Regions from separate parts of the Cytobacillus firmus genome, predicted to be linked through region 2. Evidence: riboswitches for the same ligand, from Rfam matches in the RefSeq annotation. Region 2 holds a riboswitch; the other holds the start of a gene.
What was found. Region 2 has a riboswitch for cyclic di-GMP ahead of NAF01_RS25025 (methyl-accepting chemotaxis protein). Riboswitches for the same ligand answer to the same signal wherever they lie in the genome.

Region 1 (3,710 bases), 1.3 Mb from region 2:
GCATCAACAATCTTAGAATCGGTAATTTCATATGTAAACTCACCATATGGCATGCTGACTAGAAAAATATCACCGATTTCAAGTTCGCCGAGGCTGCGAAAGACCGTATCCCGATGCCCTGATAATAAAATCTGGTCATGCTGCCCTGGAAATACAGTTGTGGAGTAATGGCCAACCCCTTTTTCCAGCTCATCCTCATCTGTTCCTTCTATAATGGGAAGTTCAGCCTTCAGGCGGGGGATCTTTAAGATGCCAATGGCTTCACCTTGCTCAAAGGAAACATCTATAGGCTGTTCTGTTTGTAGAACACTTTTGCTTTCTTTATTCACTTCGTTTTGAATTCTTTCTTGTGCCTGGGCTAAGGAATCCTTTGTTTTCTTCTCCTGAGCATACATTTCCTGCAGAGAGAACAGGACCAAACCGCCTCCAATTAAGAAAAGGAAGGAGGCAGCTAAAATCAGCAAACGGCCTCTAACCTTCAACTAAACGTTCCCTCCATTCATCTTCTTAAATTTAATAAACTCCAGATAATAGGCGAAATCCTCTTTTGTGATACCCTGCCTGATTGCTTCTTTGACAAGGGAAACCCACTCCTCATCCAGCTTAGACAAGTCGGTAATGTCCTCTTTGTTCTCTTCCAGCAGATCCTCAAGATTAGCATCCAGTGTCCTGGCGATCCGCGATAAAACCTGCAGTGAAGGATTCTCCTGTATGCCTCTCTCGATATAGCTCAAATACGATTTGGATACCTCCGCTTTTTCAGAAAGCTCATTAATTGAGTATCCTTTCTTGATTCTTAAGGTTTTAATCCGGCCACCTATCATAGGCATAATACTCCCTTAACATAAAATATAAAGATATTTTCATTATAACGAACAAATCGTTCAATAAAAAATACAAAATAGTGAGAATTCTTGAGGTATTCTTAGAAAAAGAACGATATTTGTTCTTAAAAGAGAAAAATAGACGTATTATACAATTTTAAAAAATAATCTAGATGAACTATATTTGAATTGTTAATTATTTTGATTGATGAATAATAAACTGTAAAAGATAGATTAGGAAATGTTTAATAGGTGAATACTGAGGGCTAAATTGCTATTGAATTTATACCAGATAAAAAGAGGTGATAGTATAAAAAAACTGTTACATTATCTTGCTTTTATTAATTTACTAGATACATTCCTTACTACAATAGGCCTCCTTTTTAAGGCAATAGAAGAAAGTAATCCATTAATGAGCTATCTCTATGAACATAGTCCCTTTATATTTTTTTCTCTAAAAATCATGCTTTCGGGACTTCTAATAATATTATCTGAACTAGTTAAACCAGAATCTAAAATTATGTTTTTGGCAGCTGGAGCTGCGACATTGTACACAGTTGTATGTTTGATTCATGTTTATTGGGTTACTGCAAGGATCGTTAATTAATATTTAACGCTCTTTGAGACATCAATTAATACAATTTTATTGGAAGGGGACTCTGATGTACCAAAAAAACTGTCTAAAATGCTATAACCCATCTTTCAGCAGCACTGAAACCGGAGAATGGCTGTGCCCGGTTTGCGGAAAGGACCTGACGAATGAAACGTTCCTTGATGCGATGACACGGGAACCGGTTCATATTATCTATAAGAAAAAGAAAATTTCACAAACGTCTTCTCTGCAGGAAATTAATAAGAATTATAGGAAAAGAATCGGCTATTCTTACTATTCGAAACAGAGAACAATTAACTAATAAGTGATGTATTTGAAAGATTTTTGTCGAAAAATAAATTGATTTAATATTAAAATAATTAATAAAAATTACAAAATATGACAACGTTAGCAATACAGTCATAGTAGAATACATCTATGGAAAATATTTCTTTGAGCCAATAGGCACAGAAAAAGGCAAACTCATTGAAAAATGAGGACGCAAAGTCGCGGGTCTAAGGTATTGAAAAATACTACGATGGCTGGATTGCCTGGAATGCGATACGTATCCTGGGGGGAAGAATGTTGACAGAGCAAAATGTAAAGGTTGAGGGAATTGATTTGGAGTGGCTGCAGTTAATTATGGAAGCCAAGAACTTAGGCTTGCAAAAGGAAGAAATTAGAGAGTTTTTACATAATAACAGAGCCAAAGAGGTTCTGATCGAAGCTTAATATCTGGTATTGCTAAGTATTTCTGTTAGAGGCATCTCTAAATGGAAATGCTTTTTATTTTACCAAAAAAAATAAGCCTGTACATTCAGGCTCATTACATTTATGATTTTTGTCCGCTTCTCCACTTATTAAAATCCAAAAACTCCCGAAATTGCTCCTTGGAAACCCCGGATTCCATCGCTTCTTTCACAATCTTCATCCATTCTGAATCCAAATCTTCCTTATTGATCTGCTCATGGATCAAATGGTCCACAGGTACATTCAGAACTCCAGCGATTTTCTCGAGAAACTGAATCGATGGGTTGGTTTGAAGGTTGCGCTCAAGTGAGCTTAAATATGATTTTGCCACACCGGCTTGGTCTGCAAGCTCGGATAAGGACATTTTCTTTTCCTGACGAAGTTTTTTTACACGATCACCGATCATCGTATACCACACACCTTATTTTGTATGTAATAGGATTATATCATATTTAGTTCCATATTAAGAACGTTTTGTTCAATATTATTATCATCATACCACAGTGTCAACTGACTAAAATAGATAGCTATCACAGTTTTATAAAAATATTACTTTTGTCGCTCTCAAAAAGTAATGCTCCGCGTCATAAGACGGGAGCATTTTGCTTTTCAATTATTTGAATAACCTGCTGTGCAGCTGCTTCCACATCATCTGCATTTACATGGTGGAATTCGCCCTCATAGTCATGCTGTTTAAAAGCATAGCGCGGATCGTAATAGTGTTCTAATAAAAGCTTGATAAATAGTTCGTAGTTCTCCGTTTCAACTGATTCATCAAGCTGCTCGCGGATTTCAGTATCCTTCAGCCGTTTTTTAATAAACACAAGGCTTTCATCCACTTTCGGCTTGAACCATTCTTCTTTTTGATAGGGTGCAACATAGTCACGGAGGATGCGCTGGACACGGGACTCCATGCTTGCAAACATATCAATATGAATACCGGTTTTTTTTGTATCCAGAAGCTCGTCCGGCTGAACCACCTTGCCAATCCGCTTACTTTCGGCTTCCATAATAATATAAGGGGACCCTTTAACCTCAGAAAGGGATTTATACAAAAGTGCATCAAATGTTTTCTGTGTACTGCCGTCCCCCATGCCAAAGGAGCCAAAGATCGATCCGCGGTGCCCTGCCATTTCTTCAAGGTCAATAACCGGATAGCCTTTTTCACTTAATACCTTTAGCACATCCGTTTTCCCAACGCCGGTCATCCCGTGCAGAACAACTGCTTTTTCAGGAATCAGATCTGCTGTGTTTTCAAGGATATATTGACGGTACGCTCTGTAGCCCCCAATTAAACGAGGGATCGAAACGCCAGCATACGTGATAAATGTAGTAACCGCTTTGCTGCGCATTCCGCCGCGCCAGCAGTAAATGACAGGCTGTAAGCCATCATTTTTCAGGTCTCTGATTTTCTGCATCATGGACGGAATTTTAGGTGAAACGATTTCCATCGCTCTCCACTTAGCCGCATCAGAACCTTCTTTTTTATATAGTGTTCCGATTTCCACACGTTCTTCATTGGTGAAAAGCGGCACATTGACAGC
Region 2 (3,710 bases):
GCTGTCAACATGGTTGCCGTTCTCAATCGTATACATTCTGTGCAGGTCCTGCTTTCCGGCTTTCTTGACCAGCTTTTGATATCCCTTTGCATGGATCTCCGGGAAAATAAGCGAATCAAGGGAACCTGTAAAAGAAATGAGCGGCACATCAATATCGCCCGTATTGGCCACCGCCTTAATATTTTCTTTCACTTCCTTCGGACGGGTCACATACTTATAATCTTCAAAAATAGGATCATAGGAACGATCTCTCACGCCATTAACGAAGTTCAGGTAATTGCTCCAATCCGTCCGGCCTGGTGCTTCAGGATCGAAATGGTCCCGATAGATATTCAGCGAGATAAACCAGTATACCTGATCATGGTAGGCCCACAGTTTTTCCGACCCTTTTGGCAAACCTGCTTTATATAGCTCTTTAACCGCTTTTTGCTGGTCTTTGCCGCTGCCGTACAAAGCTTCCTCAGCATTATTCACAACAGTGGTCAGGGAACTGATCAAGTTTTCTTTTTTCTCCGTCCAGAGAACACCTTCCCAGTCGACTCCTCCATCAAAAAGCCGCGGTTCTCCGGTTTTCACCGGATCATCATTTTCAAGAGCATAACGCACGACGTATCCGCCATTGGAAATTCCCATCGCATATGTAGGAATCTTATGCTGTGCGGATACTAAATCACTCGCAGGGTCAGAAGAATCCGCCGGATCGATCAGCCCATCCGAATGTGAGCTGGCTAAGTACTGCTGTGCGGCTTTCGTAACCTGGCGGAACCGCTGATGCCACTCTGCTACAATATCATCTTCATTGACCAAAGCATTTTTTACTTTTGCAAATGGATCATCCGAATCAGTCTCACCCTGGGTGCCTTTATCGATCGCAGCAAAAGCATATCCTTTTTCCAATACATAATCGCTGAAAAGCAGATCGGTCGATGTTTCATTTCGTGTCGCCGGGATTCCCGAAACAACCAGCCGGCCATTCCAGTGATCCGGAACCCTTATGACAAACTGTGCATCTTCAAAAATACCATTTACCTGTGTTCCCGTTACAGAAGCCGGCTTGTACATTTGATGCCATCCGGTTCCTTCCGCTGCATTTCCCCATAGATAAGGAACCAGGCCGATATTACCGTAAAGGGTTGCCTGCTGATATTGCAGGGGATTCTTTGTTGTGAGCCAGTTGTTGCCGGCGCCGTCAAAGTATTGTTCTGTTACTGTGTGCGCACCAGGTATGATCGCCTGGTTTTCCACAGCAGTTTGCTCCGCAAAACTACTTTCCGGAAAAAGTGAAAAGCTTAAAACAGAAGCCAAAGATAATGCAATCAGCTTATTTTTCAGATAAATCCATCCCTTCTTCATCATTTCTTACAGTTCTATTCTACTTTTACTAATTATGGGAATCATGGGTCTTAATGTTTAATTATTAGAATTTTCAGCATATGAAAAAGCAGAGCATTTAAAATTGTGATACCAAACCGATACTAGTACTATAGACATATAAATAGAACAAGTTGGAAGCAATGAGAATTCAAGGTAATTTGGGCGCTTGAATGAATTCGAGCTAGTAGCGCAACCGGCCAGCACTTACAGGGGAACAGTTCTTTTGTAAGGATATGTTCTTACAAACTTTTTTTGAAAAGAGGAAGAGCATGCTTACAACGTATCAGCCTAATCATGTTAAAAGCACACAGGTCCTAGAAAAAGAAGCTGTTTTGGCTGCAATTGAAAATTCTCTGGCGATGATTGAATTTGATGGGAATGGGAAAGTGCTCTGGGCAAATGAAAATTTTGCCCGCACTGTGAAATATCGGGCAGAAGAGATGCCAAATATGATGCATAAGCAATTTTGCACCCGAGAATTTGCCGCCAGCAGGGAATACCAGGAGCTTTGGAGAAATCTGCGCAATGGCAAAAGCTTTCAGGAAAAAATCCAGCGTGTGACCAAAAAGGGAAACCTTATTTGGCTCGAGGCTACATACACACCGGTCTTCGGGAATGACGGCAAGGTCGCTGGTGTCGTGAAGATTGCAACAGATATAACAGAACGGGAAACGAATACAGCACAGGTGGCATACCAGCTTCAGGAAATGTCAGAAGCCCTTAGTGAAAAAGCAAAAGCTGGAATTGAGAGAAGTGAAGAGGCCGCTCAGGCAATAGGCAAGCTCGTTCATGAGTCCAAAGGAAACCTGGAAATCCTCCATTCTCTAAAATCACAGGCGCAATCCATCGGCAGCATCGTAAAAACGATCCGGGAAATAGCGGCGCAAACCAACCTGCTCGCCTTAAATGCAGCCATAGAAGCCGCGCGTGCAGGCGAGCATGGCAGAGGCTTCAACGTCGTTGCCGGGGAAGTGCGAAAGCTCGCAAACCGGGTGCAGGACTCCATTCAGGAAGTCAACGCCCATATTGAAGGAATATCAAGTGAAATCAACAAAATTAGTGACGCCACCCTGCAATCGCAGTCAGGCATCTCTGAAAATCAGGTTCTTAATGAACAGGCGGTATCCGCATTTAAAGATATCGGGGAAGCAGCAAAAAAGCTGGATGAGCAGGCGAAAGGTTTTAAGGGTATTTTATAGGAAAACGTATAAAACGTTATGATGGGGCTGCTTTTATAGCAGCTCTTTTTTTGTTGATAGGAAAAATGGATGGCGGCGGAGAAATTCTATAGTATGCAGTAAGTTAAATGAAAAAGAGGTATACATATGCCATTTTATTATGAAGGGAATGTCTATATCCGCAGGAGTGAAACTGGAGAGAAGGTAATCTTTGAAAATCCGGCCGCTATAAATGAGAGTGTGGAATATATCAATAAACATAGCATTAAACATGTGGGTGTGTCAGATTTTGATTCTCCAGATGTTTATTTTTTGAATGAATGCCCGGGTATTGAACATTTGGATGTTTTTAATTCTTTTATAAAAGACTTGAGCGGCATCTATAGCTTAAGGGACCTAAGGATTCTATCGATAAATGAAACAACCACTAAAAATGTTTTTAAAATAGGAGAACTTAAGAATCTGCAAGAAGTATACGGGCAACTGCCGAGTAAAACGGCCGGACTGAATGAATTAAGTAAGCTAACCAGAGCCCAGCTGTGGAGCTATAAGCCGAAAGCCAGGAATCTCACTGAATTTAGTGGGTTAAAAAGCTTAAAAGAGCTTATTTTAACACAATCAAATATTGTCACACTTGAAGGAATCCAAGAGATAGTGAGCCTGCAAATGCTTCAGTTGAATTATCTTAGGAGTTTAAAAGATGTTAGTGCGCTTCGCAAAGTGAAGGCTCCGCTGATTGATGTGGAGTTTGAGAGCTGCAAGGGGGTTGAAGATTTTTCATCTATTGGTGAGTTGATGCATTTGGAACAATTAAAGCTGATTAATTGTGGGGATATACCCTCAATTCGCTTTACTGAAAATCTGCCTAAGCTGAAGGCTGTTATCTTTCCCGATACGCATGTACAAGATGGCGATCTCTCTGTGTGTGAAAACATTGAGGAAGTGTATTACACCAAGCAGAAAATTAAGAATAGGGATCCGGAAAAGGATATGAAGCTGGGGGATCTGGCTCTGCCTACAAAAGAGTGGGAAACGAGAATGGCAGATGGTGATGATCTGTTCACAAAAGAAAATATAAGAGCTGCCAATAAGGTTCTTGATTCGTTTATGAAAAATCTGACCCAAGATAGCGGATTGACGGAAAAAGAGATCAAGAAA

Region 1: another riboswitch for cyclic di-GMP. It lies ahead of NAF01_RS05270 (anti-repressor SinI family protein); the one in region 2 lies ahead of NAF01_RS25025 (methyl-accepting chemotaxis protein).

The regions. Positions count from the first base shown of each region.
Region 1 is NZ_CP098323.1:997,787-1,001,496, forward strand. It holds gene NAF01_RS05255 (class D sortase) at 1-482, opposite strand, end outside; gene NAF01_RS05260 (helix-turn-helix domain-containing protein) at 483-824, opposite strand; gene NAF01_RS25040 (DUF5658 family protein) at 1,102-1,431, shown strand; gene NAF01_RS05265 (hypothetical protein) at 1,487-1,738, shown strand; cyclic di-GMP riboswitch class I at 1,883-1,971, shown strand; gene NAF01_RS05270 (anti-repressor SinI family protein) at 1,999-2,148, shown strand; gene NAF01_RS05275 (helix-turn-helix domain-containing protein) at 2,249-2,572, opposite strand; gene mnmH (tRNA 2-selenouridine(34) synthase MnmH) at 2,751-3,710, opposite strand, start outside.
Region 2 is NZ_CP098323.1:4,707,967-4,711,676, reverse strand. It holds gene NAF01_RS23555 (alpha/beta hydrolase) at 1-1,332, opposite strand, end outside; cyclic di-GMP riboswitch class II at 1,499-1,582, shown strand; gene NAF01_RS25025 (methyl-accepting chemotaxis protein) at 1,644-2,573, shown strand; gene NAF01_RS25090 (hypothetical protein) at 3,543-3,710, shown strand, end outside.